Regions from separate parts of the Bacillus sp. JJ722 genome, predicted to be linked through region 1. Evidence: predicted binding sites of a transcription regulator. Region 1 holds the regulator's gene; the other holds the start of a gene.
What was found. The regulator LexA, encoded in region 1, represses DNA repair genes until DNA is damaged. The targets are predictions, from matches to a motif close to CGAACATATGTTCG.
Positions count from the first base shown of each region.

Region 2: recA (recombinase RecA) is a predicted target of LexA. The motif match lies at 2,830-2,843, and genes of this name have one in related genera.

Region 1 covers NZ_JBALMO010000145.1:1,745-9,922, reverse strand. The annotation lists gene thrS (threonine--tRNA ligase) at 1-1,097, shown strand, start outside; gene V7014_RS17495 (M15 family metallopeptidase) at 1,313-2,071, shown strand; gene V7014_RS17490 (hypothetical protein) at 2,173-2,640, shown strand; gene lexA (transcriptional repressor LexA) at 2,735-3,358, opposite strand; gene yneA (cell division suppressor protein YneA) at 3,555-3,872, shown strand; gene V7014_RS17475 (YneB family resolvase-like protein) at 3,909-4,571, shown strand; gene V7014_RS17470 (DUF896 domain-containing protein) at 4,641-4,877, shown strand; gene tkt (transketolase) at 5,028-7,031, shown strand; gene sirA (sporulation inhibitor of replication protein SirA) at 7,325-7,786, shown strand; gene V7014_RS17455 (YneF family protein) at 7,872-8,084, shown strand.
Region 2 covers NZ_JBALMO010000006.1:24,688-32,865, forward strand. The annotation lists gene rny (ribonuclease Y) at 1-1,319, opposite strand, end outside; gene recA (recombinase RecA) at 1,679-2,716, opposite strand; gene V7014_RS00990 (DinB family protein) at 3,014-3,523, shown strand; gene V7014_RS00995 (competence/damage-inducible protein A) at 3,585-4,826, opposite strand; gene pgsA (CDP-diacylglycerol--glycerol-3-phosphate 3-phosphatidyltransferase) at 4,845-5,423, opposite strand; gene V7014_RS01005 (helix-turn-helix domain-containing protein) at 5,961-6,875, opposite strand; gene V7014_RS01010 (DUF3388 domain-containing protein) at 6,896-7,687, opposite strand; gene V7014_RS01015 (DUF3243 domain-containing protein) at 7,947-8,178, opposite strand, start outside.

The DNA of each region.
Region 1 (8,178 bases):
TCATTCGAAATGAATTGGAAAGCTTTTCTCGAGAACTGCAAAATAAAGCTTATTATGAAGAGGTTCGAACTCCATTTATGATGAATCAAAGGCTATGGGAAAATTCAGGGCATTGGGATCATTATCATGAGAATATGTACTTTTCTGAAGTGGATTCTATGAACTTTGCTATGAAGCCAATGAACTGTCCTGGTCATATGCTGATTTTTAAAAACAATCTATATTCATATAGAGACTTACCAATTCGTTTTGCTGAATTTGGTCAAGTACATCGGCATGAATTTAGTGGGGCATTAAACGGATTGCTTCGCGTTCGTACTTTTTGCCAGGATGATTCTCACATTTTTGTTCGTGAAGATCAAATCGAAAGTGAAATTAAGCAAGTATTTTATTTAATAGATGAAGTATATCGAACTTTCGGCTTTGATTATGCAGTCGAACTGTCCACTCGTCCAGATGATTCATTAGGTGACGATATCCTCTGGGAAGCTTCTGAATCGGCATTGAAAAAAGTACTTGAGAGTCTTGGTATAGAATATTATCTAAATGAAGGTGATGGAGCATTTTATGGACCGAAAATTGATTTTCATATTAAAGATGCTTTGAGAAGAAGTCATCAATGCGCGACAATTCAGTTGGATTTTCAAATGCCTGAAAAATTTGATTTAACTTATATTAATGAAAATAATGAGAAGGATCGTCCAGTAGTCATACATCGAGCAGTATATGGTTCAATTGATCGTTTCTTAGGAATTCTGATTGAACACTTTGCAGGTGCTTTCCCAGTTTGGATTGCTCCAACACAAGTTCAAATAATTCCTGTATCCAATGTTCATTTGAATTTTTGTTTAGCTGTTCAAAAAGAACTAAAGGAAGTAGGAATAAGAGTAAAAATTGACGAAAGAAATGAGAAGTTAGGTTATAAAATAAGAGAAGCGCAAATAAAAAAAATCCCTTACATGCTAATTCTAGGTGATAATGAAGTAAACGAAGGTACAGTAAATGTTCGAAAATATGGCGAAGATATTTCAACAAGTGTTTCAATAAGTAATTTTAAGGAAACAGTTGCTCAACAAATAAAGAAGCGTAGTATTTAATTAATTTAAAAATAGAAGGCTATCATGTAGCCTTCTATTTTTATGCATTTGGGAGTTAATGGGAGTCGTTTTTATAGATATCTTAATTGTTTTATACATCTATCATTTTACTAAGTTAATAGTCTATACGAAAAGTAGAAGAAATTCATATATTAGTATAAATGGACAAACTCTTTTGAAGAAAAAGATTAATAACTTAAGGTAGGTGTTGTTAGATGACAGTGCAAATACTTATTAATAAATCAATAAATCGAATGGGGTTGGTGCATCCAGTTGTAAAAGATACCGCTGTTGAATTAATTAAAAGAGCATATAAAGAAGGAATTCATGTACTAATGACAAATGGTTATCGAAGCATGGAAGAACAAGCAAAGTTGTACGGAAAAGGAAGGAAGTCGTACGTTTATAAGGGGAGAGACTATGGAGATCCAAAAAGCGCAATCGTTACAAATGCGATGCCGGGAAGTTCAAACCATAATTATGGGTTAGCAATAGACTATGTTCTAGCTAATGAAGATGCAACCGAAGTATATTATACAGTTGATGATAAATTTAAAAGGGTAGCAGCTATTGCAAAAACACTAGGTTTTGCCTGGGGAGGAGATTGGAAATCGTTTAAGGACTATCCTCATCTTGAAATGACGGGTGGCTTAAAAATAGATGATTTGAAAAATGGTAAACGTCCAAATCTTACAGTTACGTTTACACCAACAATTATTAAAGAGGGAGGGAAAATTCCAACTAAAAATGATAACAAGAATATGAAAGTGTACAAACCATCAAATGATGATTTCATAAACGCTACGGCAAGAGTACTTAAACGATTTGAGAATAAAGACGTGCATGGAGATAAGGCTATTAGCTCTATTCATAGAGAGAAGTTGCTGAAGAGGGAGCTTTCATTAGATGATGCTATTGCAATAATATATGTAGCTTTAGATCGAGGGTTAATTAGCCCAAAAGCTACTGAATAATAAATTGAAGGTTTTAATAGTATGCCTTTTAAATGTAAACCGCAATATTGTGATACAATTAACGTGTTTACACTATTGATCAAGCAAAATAGGAGTCGAATATGTATAAATTTATCAGAATAACATCCGAAAAAATTTTTAGTATGTTTATAGCTTTTGTTATCACTGGGATTGTTTATTTACTAATATTAGGGATTTCAGAAGGATTCATGGAACTGGTTGCAACGGGTATCGGTAACATGTTCATTATGGCATGGTTTGGAATAATCATTGTAAGTCCAGCGGTAATCTTTATAGGAATTCCGTTCTCGTTTTTAGCAAACTATATAGGGAGAAAAGTTTCTAAACATCAAGCTGCTATTAGACTCGGCCTTTATATAGTTTTAGCTTTGTTAATTGCTCTTATTACGAATCTGGTGAATGTGCAAGGAATAATAGCAAAGTTTGTATTACCATTAGGATTAGCAAGTGGACTTGGCTTCTGGAGTGGAGAATTGTTGTATAGTAAAATCATAAAGATTTTAAAGGAGAAAAAAATCATAAAATTCTCTATTAATGAACTAAATTAATTTAGTAGATTTTATTTTAATGTATAAAAGGCAAAACTATTTACATTGCAAGCGACTGCAAGTAAATAGTTTTGCCTTTTTCTAACGTACATTATTAATGTATTTCTCTATACAGACCAATTACTTTTCCGAGAATAGATACTCTATCAAGAATAATTGGTTGAAGAGAAGAGTTTTCAGGTTGTAAACGGAAATAGTTATTTTCTTTGAAGAAACGTTTTACAGTCGCTTCGTTATCTTCTGTCATTGCGACAACTATATCACCATTTTGTGCATTCTGCTGCTGGCGAACAATGACGTAATCTCCATCAAATATTCCAGCTTCAATCATACTGTCACCAACAATTTCAAGCATAAATACATGTTGATCGTAACCAGCTAAATGTTCCGGAAGAGGAAAGTATTCTTCTACATTTTCAATCGCTGTAATAGGTTGACCAGCTGTTACTTTACCCAGTAATGGAACATTAACTACTTTTCGCTTTGGAATAAAAGATTCTTCTTCTAATTCTAGAATTTCTATTGCGCGAGGTTTTGTAGGGTCTCTTCGAATTAAACCTTTGGCTTCGAGACGAGCTAAATGTCCGTGTACTGTAGAGCTAGAAGCTAAACCAACCGCTTCTCCTATTTCCCTAACGGAAGGGGGATAACCTTTTGTTCTTACTTCTAGCTTTATAAAGTCAAGAATATCTTGTTGTCGCTTTGATATTTTATTCATTAATACACCCCATTCTCTTTCTATTTATATAAATTATAACATGCAATTTTTGGATAGACAAACATATGTTTGAATGTTTTTGTCGAATTTGAAAATAAAATAGAACATACGCTCTTGACACAAAACAAATGTTCGTATTATAATTCATCTATCAAAACACGAACGAATATTCGTATATTAGAAGGAGACGTATATAATGAGAAACTTTGTTATGAAAAATGCCTTTTCCTTTCTGTTTTTAGGACTTATTGTGATGTTTTCTATAATCTGTATATTTAAATACAGTGCTGATGATTCAGAAAAATATGTTGAAGTAACAATTGTTCAAGGAGATTCCCTGTGGGAAATTGCACAGGAATACAATTATGATAATATGGAAACTACCCAGTTTATATCTCATCTAGAGAAGGTGAATCATATAAATGGTGAATCAATAAAAATTGGAGATGTTATACGTATTCCCGTTAAAGAAGGTAATGAGAAGTTTTTGACAATGAGCACTAATAAAGACTAAGTTGCTTATTTATAAGTTGAGAGGTAGTAATAGCTAATGAAACGAGCGGTTATTTATTGTAGAGTAAGCACTGATAAGGAAGCTCAAGAAAGCTCCTTACATAGACAAGAACAAGAATTAAGAGCTTTAGCTAACGATTTGTCATTGGAAGTTATTCATGTCATTAAGAAACAGGAAAGTGGTTTCCAATTGAACCGTGATGGTGTGTTTGAATTGCTAGAGTGTATAAAGGAACAAAGCGTTAATGTTGTATTGATTCAAGATGAAACAAGGCTTGGAAGAGGGAATGCCAAGATTGCACTATTGCACTTTTTAATGAAAGAAGGTGTGCAACTATTTACATACTCTCATAAAGGAGAAATGGAATTATCTGATGCTGATTCAATGGTTTTGCAAATTGTAGGTATCGTAGAAGAATATCAACGAAAATTACATAATATGAAGATTAGTAGAGGCATGAAGAAAGCTATTGATAATGGTTACCGACCGGAAAAAAACATTAAAAATCAAGATCAATCAAAAGGTCCTGAAAAGAAAACTGTACCAATTGAAGAGATTGTTCGCTTGAGAGAGAACAACTTAACCTTTGCTGATATAGCAGCGACTTTAAGAGGTTTTGGATACAATGTTTCAAAAGCTACAGTTAATAGAAGATATTTGGAGTATATCGATACACTATCTCATCAAGAAGAGAAGTAATACTTGCTACATTGGCTATTTTCTTATAACATGACAATATTAAGATGAAAGTAATAAGGAGCGTTACTAATGTTGTCAAAAGAAAAAATAGCTCGTATTAATGAGCTTGCAAATAAATCGAAATCAGTAGGATTAACGCCTGCTGAAGCAAAAGAACAAACAAAGTTAAGAAGTGAATATTTGCAATCCTTCAGAAAGTCTATGACCAATACAATTGAGCATATGACGATCATCGACCCAGAGGGAAATGATGTAACACCTGATAAATTAAAAAAAATAAAACAAAATAATAAAAGGCTACATTAAGACAAATAATAAAGGATGCTAGTTGATGCATTCTTTTTTTTGAAAAAAGTGTAACATTTTAATTATTAGTGCTTTTTTATATTGTCTTTCTTATATAAGATAGATAATATAAATAAGTACCAATGAACTTATGAAAGGGAGTATATCATTTTGAAAAAAGTAGATGAATTATCCATTAACTCCATACGTACACTGTCAATCGATGCAATTGAAAAAGCAAATTCAGGTCATCCTGGTATGCCAATGGGAGCTGCACCGATGGCTTATACGCTATGGACAAAATATATGAATCACAACCCGAAAAATCCAGATTGGTTTAATAGAGACCGTTTTGTATTATCAGCTGGTCATGGTTCTATGCTCTTGTATAGTCTATTACATCTATCAGGTTATGGTTTAACTATTGAAGATTTAAAAGATTTCCGTCAATGGGGTAGTAAAACACCAGGACATCCTGAGTATAAACACACAGTAGGTGTAGAAGCTACAACAGGTCCTCTAGGACAAGGGATTTCAATGGCTGTAGGTATGGCAATGGCGGAACGTCATTTAGCTGCTACTTATAACCGTGATGAATATAACGTAGTTGATCATTTTACATACACAATTTGTGGTGATGGTGATTTAATGGAAGGTGTTTCTGCGGAAGCATCATCACTAGCAGGACACTTAAAACTTGGTCGTCTTGTTGTTTTATATGATTCTAATGACATTTCATTAGATGGTGATTTAAACCAAGCTTTCAGTGAAAGCATTGAAGAAAGATATAAATCATACGGATGGCAATATATTAAAGTTAATGATGGAAATGATATTGAAGAGCTTTCTAAAGCACTTGAAGAGGCGAAGAAAGATACTGACCGACCTACTATGATTGAAGTGAAGACGGTTATTGGATATGGTTCACCAAATCGTGCAGGTAAATCGGATGCTCATGGTATGCCACTTGGAGCTGAAGAATTAAAATTAACGAAAGAAGCATATAAATGGACTTTCGAGGAAGATTTCCATGTTCCTAATGAAGTGTATGCACATTTTGAATCGGCAGTTGTTGAAGCAGGACAAGAAAAAGAAACCGAATGGAATAAGAAATTTGATGCATATAAAGAACAATATCCTGAGTTAGCACAAGAATTAGTTGACGCTGTTAATAATGTGTTACCTGAAGGATGGGATGCTGAAATCCCTGCATACGAAGAAGGAAGTAGTTTAGCATCTCGTGCTTCTAGTGGTGAAGTATTAAATGGAATTGCCAAAAATCTTCCATCATTCTTTGGTGGATCAGCTGACCTTGCTGGTTCAAATAAAACAATGATTAAAGGTACTGAAGATTTCCTACCAGGTCAATATCAAGGGCGCAATATTTGGTTTGGTGTTCGTGAATTTGCAATGGGTGCTGCCTTAAATGGTATGGCATTACATGGTGGATTGAAAGTGTACGGTGGTACATTCTTTGTATTCTCAGATTACTTACGTCCAGCAATTCGTCTATCAGCATTGATGCAAGTTCCAGTAACATATGTATTCACTCATGATAGTATTGCGGTTGGTGAAGATGGCCCAACTCATGAACCTATTGAACAACTTCCTGCATTGCGCGCAATGCATGGCTTATCTGTCATTCGTCCTGCGGATGGAAATGAAACAGCTGCAGCTTGGAAGCTAGCAATCGAATCAAATGACACTCCAACTGCACTTGTTTTAACAAGACAGAACTTACCTACTTTAGCTCAGTCAGCACAAGATGCATATGACGGTGTTTCTAAAGGGGCTTATACAGTTTCACCTTCTAACAAAGAAGAGGCTGATGCTTTACTATTGGCTTCAGGTTCAGAAGTTTCATTAGCTATTGCTGCTCAAAAGGCATTAGCAAATGAAGGTATTGATGTTTCCGTTGTAAGTATGCCTGCTTGGGATCGTTTCGAAAAGCAGTCTCAAGAGTATAAGGATACTGTACTACCTCCAACAGTAACGAAAAGACTTGCCATCGAAATGGCAGCATCGTTCGGTTGGCATAAATATGTAGGTTTTGAAGGCGATGTTTTATGTATTGATCAATGGGGTGCATCAGCTCCAGGAGAGATTGTAATGGCGAAGTACGGATTTACTACAGAGAATGTTGTTTCTAAAGTAAAAGCGTTATTACAAAAATAATTATAACAATTCAAAAAAATCCTTGTCTTTACTAGACAAGGATTTTTCATAAAAGAAAACAAAAAGTTTTTTGATATCATGTTCATAATGAACTTTCCTAGTTGATTTTAAAAATGGAATTGTAGACTAATAAATTGTCTTTTTGTGTTTAAAGGAAGAGAACGAAAGAGGCAAAGAAACAAAGTATTTCCTCTATTTGTTACTCTCGACAAAACTAGTGGGTTTTTTTTACAGAAATCAGCAATTTCCTTATCATTTCCTTTATATACTTGGTCTAAAAGGGAATGATAGAGATGATAGAGAAAAGAAATTATCAAATCTATTTAATAGATGAGCGAATAGTGGATTATTATATAAGCAGAGAGTGGATGTTTTTTAATTTATTTCAAGACTATGCTCAATCAAAAGGAGAGAATGCCCGTATTCTTGGCAAGCAAATAGAATATATTACGAATAATATCCCTGTTAAAACACTCAAACAAACATTAGAAGAACATTTGTATTATAATAAAAATATATATAATATGAATGGCTTGTATTATGTAATAACAAAGGGGAAAAATCAAAAGATGAAAAGTTCAGCTCAATTAGAAATTCATAATCGAGTATTGCATATTTCATCGGAAGGTAGCTATGATGCAGAAACGGTATTTTTTGAATGTTTACGTAAATGTGAAAACTGTTTCCTAGCAATTGACCTCGTACATGAACGATATGGCTGGTTAAAGCCAATTAAACAGAGAAATTTTATTTAAACAATACAAATTATAGAATGAATATTGTATAATAACATGTGGTCTAGTACACTAATTAGTAGACAACTTGAAGGAGGAAATACTTATGTGGATTTACACTCTAGTTGGTCTTGTTGCCTTACTAGCAGGGATAGCAATTGGGTTTTTCATTGCGCGTCGCTACATGATGAATTATTTGAAAAAGAACCCACCAATTAATGAGCAAATGTTACGCATGATGATGGCACAAATGGGAATGAAACCATCACAAAAGAAAATCAATCAAATGATGAGTGCTATGAACAAGCAAATGAAATAATAAAATACTGCGAAAACGTTGATATAGCAAGGTTTTTCCATCGTTTGATGGTAAGAATATTATTAAAAAACCTAGGCATTACGTAATAAAAAAC
Region 2 (8,178 bases), on a different contig from region 1:
TTTTCAAGAGTCTCACTTCTCGCCCCTGGTCTTGCAGCTGATAGTGCATCAGCAGCAGCGACAAGTACAGCGATAATAGAAGTTGGTTCTGTATCACCATGATGAGAAGCAATACTGTTAATAACAACAGGATGCTCTTTATATTTTGTCGCAAGTTCTACTCCGATTTCTACGTGGCTTCCTTCCACTTCATGATCAATTGCTTTACCAATATCGTGAAGTAAACCAGCTCTTCTTGCAAGCGTTTCATCTTCTCCAAGCTCGGAAGCTAACAAGCCTGATAGGAATGCAACTTCCATCGAATGTTTTAATACATTTTGACCATAGCTTGTACGGAATTTCAAACGTCCAAGAATTTTAATTAAATCTGGATGTAAACCATGAACACCTACTTCAAATGTAGTTTGTTCACCAATCTCACGAATATGCTCATCCACTTCTCTTCTTGCCTTATCAACCATCTCTTCAATACGTGCCGGATGGATACGACCATCTTGCACGAGTTTCTCAAGTGCCAATCGTGCTGTTTCACGTCTAATTGGATCGAATCCAGATAATATTACTGCTTCAGGCGTGTCATCAATAATTAAATCTATACCAGTAAGCGTTTCTAGCGTTCTAATATTTCGACCTTCTCGACCAATAATACGTCCCTTCATCTCATCATTAGGAAGTGTAACAACAGATACTGTTGTTTCAGCTACATGATCAGCTGCACAACGTTGAATTGCTAGAGAAAGAACTTCTTTTGCTTTCTTATCCGCTTCTTCTTTAGCACGGTTTTCATTTTCTTTAATCATAATAGCAATTTCATGCGAAAGTTCTTTTTCAACGCGGTCTAAGATAATAGCTTTTGCTTCTTCTCTAGTTAAACTAGATATACGTTCTAGCTCTGTTTGTTGCAAACGAACCATCTCGTCCACTTTGCTTTCCTTGTCTTCAATATGCTGTTGTCTTTGGTTAAGAGAATGATCTCTTTTCTCTAAAAGGGATTCACGCTTGTCTAACGTTTCATCTTTACGATCAAGATTCTCTTCTTTTTGCAATAATCGATTTTCTTGTTTTTGTAATTCAGATCTTCGTTCACGAATGTCGCTTTCTGCATCAATACGAAGTTTATGAATCTCATCCTTCGCTTCTAAAAGGGCTTCTTTCTTAAGAGCTTCACTCTCACGTTTCCCATCTTCGATAATACGTTCAGCTTCATTCTTTGCTCCAGCTATTTTATTCTCCGCAATGGATTTACGAACAAAATAACCAACAACTGCACCGACGAACAGAGCAAGCAAAATGGAGATGATGACAACAAAAAGTTCCATCTTTTCACCTCCTCTTGCTATGAATTATTTAATCTTGTCATGTCGGCATGTACATTGTTAAGCAACTTCAATATACAGCACATAGGCTTTTTTTTTACAAATCCTTAATTTGAAAAAATGTAAAATATACATATTAATTGTATAGGTGCAAAATTTGGTTGTCAAGGGTTTGTCCCTGTTCTGCCACGAATTTTCAGACATCACAATACTATTTTGAACTAATTTATATTAGAAATACCACTTGAAACTCTTAATTCCCTGTAAATTAACATTAAATGAAGTTATTACCGATTCCTCACCGTAATATTCACACCATAACAAAGAGCTTCGCAGAGATTATGCGAAGCTCTTTGGGGTATTTATTCATCAATAAATTCCATTTGTTCTGTATCTTCTGGCGCAATATGTTCACCATCTAAATTGTAATGTTCACGAATCTTTTTCATTATCTCTAAACGTAAAGCAGCATTTTCCTTTAAGAATAGCTTCGCGTTTTCTCTACCTTGGCCCAGACGCTCATCATTATATGAATACCAAGCACCGCTCTTTTGAATAATATCAAGATCAGAGCCCATATCAATAATTTCGCCTTCACGTGAAATACCTTCACCATACATGATATCTACTTCTGCCACACGGAACGGTGGTGCTACTTTATTTTTTACTACTTTAATTTTTGTTTTATTACCTACGATATCATTACCTTGCTTCAATTGTTCAGCACGACGGACTTCTAAACGAATTGTTGAGTAGAATTTTAACGCACGCCCCCCCGGAGTTGTCTCTGGGTTACCGAACATTACACCTACTTTTTCACGAATTTGGTTAATGAAGACAGCAATTGTATTTGACTTATTAATAGCTCCAGATAATTTACGAAGAGCTTGTGACATCAAACGGGCTTGAAGACCTACATGTGAGTCACCCATATCGCCTTCAATTTCTGCTTTAGGAACTAAAGCAGCTACAGAGTCAATAACGATAATATCAATTGCTCCACTTCGAACAAGTGCTTCGGCAATCTCTAATGCTTGTTCCCCAGTATCAGGCTGTGATAACAATAATTGATCAATATTAACTCCAAGTTTTTGAGCATAAACAGGGTCTAATGCATGCTCAGCATCAATAAATGCTGCTTGTCCCCCACTAGCCTGTACTTCAGCAATTGCATGTAAAGCAACTGTTGTTTTACCAGAACTTTCTGGACCATATACTTCAATAATTCTTCCTCGAGGATATCCACCTACTCCAAGAGCTACATCCAATGCTAGTGAACCACTAGGAATAGTTGAAACTCTTCGATCTGATTGTTCTCCTAGTTTCATAATAGAACCTTTACCAAATTGTTTTTCAATTTGTTTTAATGCCATTTCTAATGCCGCTTGACGATCACTCACTAAAGTTCCTCCTTTAATTAAAACCCTATAATCTATGAATAAAGCGTGCTGCTTTTATTTATTAGTAACTATAAATACTATATACTTTTTTCTTCTGTTTGACAAGCAAAAAGCGAACATTTATTCGATTATTTTCACGTACTAGTTCTTACCAAAATACTAGCTTTATAGATGTGAAAAAAGCAATTACGTTCTTGTTTGCTTCAAAATTTGGATTTATGTATTTTTAGAGGATAAATGAGATGCTTCATCGAATTCAATACATGAAATAATGATTTATATGGGAAGGAGAATTTCATGTACATCTTCCAAAAAGAATTATCACATACAAGAGAACAATTAATTAACGAGATATCTTCATTATGCTACGCAGAATTCAATGAACAAGTAACAAAAAAAGAATGGTCAATCGCACAAGTTTGCCATCATTTAGTGCTATCAGAATTACTATTTACAAAGGGACTTACTATAGGGCTTAGCAAAAACGAAAATATTCCTGTAAACGAGAAAAAAATCCACACCTTAAAGGATCGGTCATTTAAAGTGGATGCACCCGAAATCGTTCAACCTGAACTGATAAAATTTGAACTTCAGCAAATCTTAGAATTATTGAATGACTCACGTAAAAAGCTAGTAAATGTACTAAGATCCGTCCATGACTCATCTATTTGGGCTGAAAAGTCAGCAAAGCATCCTGTGTTTAAAGAAGTATCATTAGAACAATGGATTGAGATTATCTTCTTACATGAACAAAGACATATTCAACAAATTGAAGAATTAAAGACGAAAATTTATACAGCTAACTAAAACTGATGAATCAAAAAATGAAGAAGGACGTTCGTTTAGCGAACACCTTCTTCATTTATGTTTAGTAATTTAATAGATTTTTTAAGATTAATGAACAACCTTTCTTCATACTTCTTATCTTATTTTGCTCTCGGCTACTGCCAAATTCATACTTGAAAGCTCGTGTCCCATTCTTTACACAAGAAATACCGATAAATACAGTTCCGATTGGATGCCCTTCCAATGGTTCGGGACCAGCAACGCCTGAGAAACTAATGGCAATATCAGCTCCAAGCTTAGCTCGGGCACCATCAGCCATTTCCTTGGCACATTGTTCGCTAACAGCTCCGTATTTCTCTAATGTTTCTTCTTTAACATCTAATAAGCTTACTTTTGCTTCGTTTGAATAACTAACTATTCCGCCTCTAAACACTTGACTTGTCCCAGGAAAACTCGTTAGCTCTTGTTGAAACAATCCACCCGTTAAACTCTCAGCACATGAAATAGTAAGATTCTTAGCTTTTAAACTTTTAACAACTTCTAGCATTAAAGATGAATCATCAACGCCATAGCAATATTGACCCACACGTTCCATAATCTTAGCTTCCACTTCATCAATCATTTGTTTAGCTACTTCGATTAATGCATGCTTAGCTGTTATTCGAAGCGTAACTTCTCCATCAGAAGCTAGGGGTGCAATTGTTGGATTACTTTGAGATTCAAGTAAATCTTCAATTTCAGTTTCTAATTGTGCTTCACCTATACCATAGAATCGTAATACACGAGAATGTATTCTTTCAATATCAGTCATTCTGTCCAACAATGCCTGCGAGCCATAAACAGTAAACATCGGCTCCATTTCTTTTGGTGGTCCTGGCAGTAGCATATAAGTATGTGTAGATGATTCATATACCATTCCTGGAGCCATTCCATGATCATTCGGTAGAACATGAGAATTTTCTAAAACAAGTGCTTGTTTTTTATTGTTTTCTGTAACCGGATATCCCCATTTTTGAAAGTAATTCATGATGGATGATAACGCAACTTCATCCATCACAAGCGGAGTTTGTAGATGTTTAGCGATTGTTTCTTTCGTTAAATCATCTTTCGTTGGTCCTAAACCACCTGTAAAGATAATCAAGTTAGAACGCTCTTCTGCTATTTGGATAGCTTGTTCCAATCGTCCACCGTTATCACCTACAACAGTATGATAAAACACGTTAATACCCATCTCAGCCAACTTTTGTGATAAGAAGCGCGCATTACTATTTAGAATTTGTCCAAGCAACAACTCTGATCCAACCGCGATAATCTCCGCATTCATATTCAATCTCTCCCATAATTACTTCGAATTTTTGAATACCTCTTTGTTTTTCGCAAAATAATCCCAGCCCGACCACACTGTAAAGAACATAGATATCCACAATGCAATTGTAGCAAATGGGAATTTAATAAATTCGAAAGGTAAATTGTGTAACAACAAAGCAGCAATCGCGATGATTTGTGTCCACGTTTTAATTTTACCTAACATGTTCGCTGCAACGACTTCTCCTGTACCAGCTAAAATCAGTCTTAATCCCGTAACAGCAAACTCTCGACTAATAATGACTATGACAATCCAAGAAGGTGCAGAACCCAACTCAACCAAAACAATTAAAGCGGCACTTACAAGCAATTTATCCGCTAATGGATCTAAAAATTTCCCTAAATTTGTGACTAAATTATGTTTGCGCGCTAAATGTCCATCAATCCAATCAGTAACTGAAGCAAATATAAATATCAGTGCACCCACTAAGTGTGCAACAGGCATTTCATAGCCACCAATTGATAAATCTCCCCAATTAAAGTCTACCAGCATAACAATTAAAAATACTGGTATTAGAAATATTCTTGATACAGTTATTTTATTAGGTAAATTCAAAGCCAAAAACCTCCAGATGAAAAACGTCAAAATATTAATGTGAAGCAATAAGCATGTAAACATAGAAAAATAATGCCATGCACTTAAAATGATGAATTAAACGTATCCAACTAATTGATGAATACTTCAAAGAGCAAAAGGAGCCATGCAACAGAAACAGGGGCAACACTCAGAAGAAATCTAGAAAATGACTTCTAAAATGAGACAGCTTGTTTCCGAGCATGGCAGGTGTAAGGTTGGACAACTACCAAATCCTCGTTCTTCCCATTCCTGTTTACAATTTTCCCCATCCTATCAAAGAAGGAAAAATTCTCCCTATAATGTAAACTTTGATCGGTGGAGGTGTTTTCATTCATCTTCTACCGATCTTAAGCTACCTCGGTTACTTAATAACACCGAGCCTTTTCCTAAACGAACCGATTCCGCCTTTCAGTGTTGAGAGAATCAGGTTCTTGCCTTTCACTATTCCCCATTTTAAAATACTTCTTTCTGAAATGGGCGTTTGAAACGCAGAATGGAGCAGGATAAAAAGCTATACTATTCCGCTTTTGTAAATGTAATCGTAATATCTTGTCTTACATTTTCATTTGGATTCTGTTCATATTGTAATAATTCATCATTTACATAAATATCTGTATTAATTGAATTACCAATAACAAGATCCGCCTTAGGTTGATCTGTTAAGTCAACTTCTTGGCTCTCACTATCTTTTAATAAACCTTGGAAGACAGAATTTCCAGTACTATCTTTAATGTTGACCCATGTATCGCCTTTTGCAGTTAATTTCAATTTGAAAGTGTCTGTATTCTTCAACTCATACATCGTATTACTTCCATTTGATTCAATAGCTGCAATTTCTTGCTCTTTAGCTGATTTATCTTTATCTTTTTTATCTTCTTTATCTTTTTCTTTATCTTGTTTGTCTACTTTATCTTTTTCTTTTTCTTTATTTACCGTTGAATTATCTGTACTTTTATTATCATTCTTTGTATCTTCATTCTGTTCAATGATAATCGGTTGATCTGAATCTTTTGATGAATTGCCATTGTTTGAGCCAACAAAGTTTGAAACAAGAATCCAAACTAATACAGCAGCACCGATAACAAACACACCTACTAATATTTTCGGCAGTGCATCAAGCAATTTAGATTGACTTGGTGATATCGTTTTCTTTGCCTGAACTCTCGATAATTGTTCTGGCACTTCTTCTTCACGAGTAGTTGGCACCTCATTCTTATACTGTTCAAAAATCTCTTCTGGATCTAAACCAACTGCTTCTGCATATTGTTTGATAAATGCACGAACGTAGAACTTACCGGGCATCATATCATAATTACCTTGTTCAATACCAATTAAGTATCGTTTTTGTATTTTCGTTAAATGCTGCAAATCATCTAAACTAAGTCCATTTGCTTCACGTGCAGCTTTTAACGAGTTTCCTAATTCAGTCACTTTTAAACACCTTCTATACTTTAGAAATCCAAGGATCCAAAATCTGATCCTCCAAAAAATTGATTTTGATTAACAATTTCATATGTAATCTCTTCATCATGATTGTTTCTTAGTTCGATAATATAATCAAAATCATCTAATGTGTATTCGGAGTTTTGGACAAATACATCTGGATGTTCAATTACTTTTACCGAATTAAGGCTCATTATTTCTCTTACAAGTTGCCAATGTTTTTCGTTTGCCCTTTTAGTAGAAACGATCCCATCTATAATAAATAAATTATTATCGTTATATTCATCTTGAATCAGCTGATTTCTGATAGTTTGCTTTAATAACGTCGAAGAGACAAATAACCATCTCTTATTTGCACAAACACTGGCAGCTACAATTGATTCCGTTTTGCCAACTCGCGGCATTCCACGAATACCGATTAACTTATGACCTTCTTTCTTAAAAAGCTCAGCCATAAAATCAACTAAAAGCCCAAGTTCATCCCTTACAAAACGAAAAGTTTTCTTGTCATCAACATCCCTTTGAATATAACGCCCATGACGAACAGCTAATCGATCCAAAAATTTTGGTTCACGTAATTTAATTACTTTTATCGTATCCATCGTTGATAAGATTGATTCTAAACGTTCAATATTTTTACTATCCTTCGCTTTTAACAATAATCCCCTTCGACCTTCGTCAACGCCGTTAATTGTTACAATATTAATGGAAAGCATACCAAGCAGTGAGGAAATATCACCCAATAAGCCAGGACGGTTCTTCTGAATTTCATATTCGAAATACCACTCTTTTCGATCCATTTCAATACTCCCTGCCCTTCATGACAAATTCCTACAAAATTTCACTAGCTTCTATAATAATAAATGATTTGGTAGCAATATTAAAGGAAAAACATCATAAAAAAAATTTGTTAAAATATTTCTGACGTTAGGTACACAAATATTATCGAAAAGCTAACTTCCAGTTATGCGCTTACAATGAGATAAACAAACGGTTTATCTTCTACTTTAGCTCATATTTCAGCTTATGTATAATAAAAAAAGAGAGGATTAACCTCTCTTAATTCGATGAACGATTATTCACCATTTTAACCATTATATTAGCAATAGCATGTTTTTCTTCTTCAGATGCAACAGACCATACTTCTGCTAATATTTTTTCTTGATCATTTTTTGGTGTGACATTAGTTGCTAAGTAATCACCAATCTCAAATGCTAATTCTGAAATTACACCACTTGATAACCCTTCAGTTTCAGCCGTGTGTAATCGCTCTCCGAGAAAGTTCTTCCAT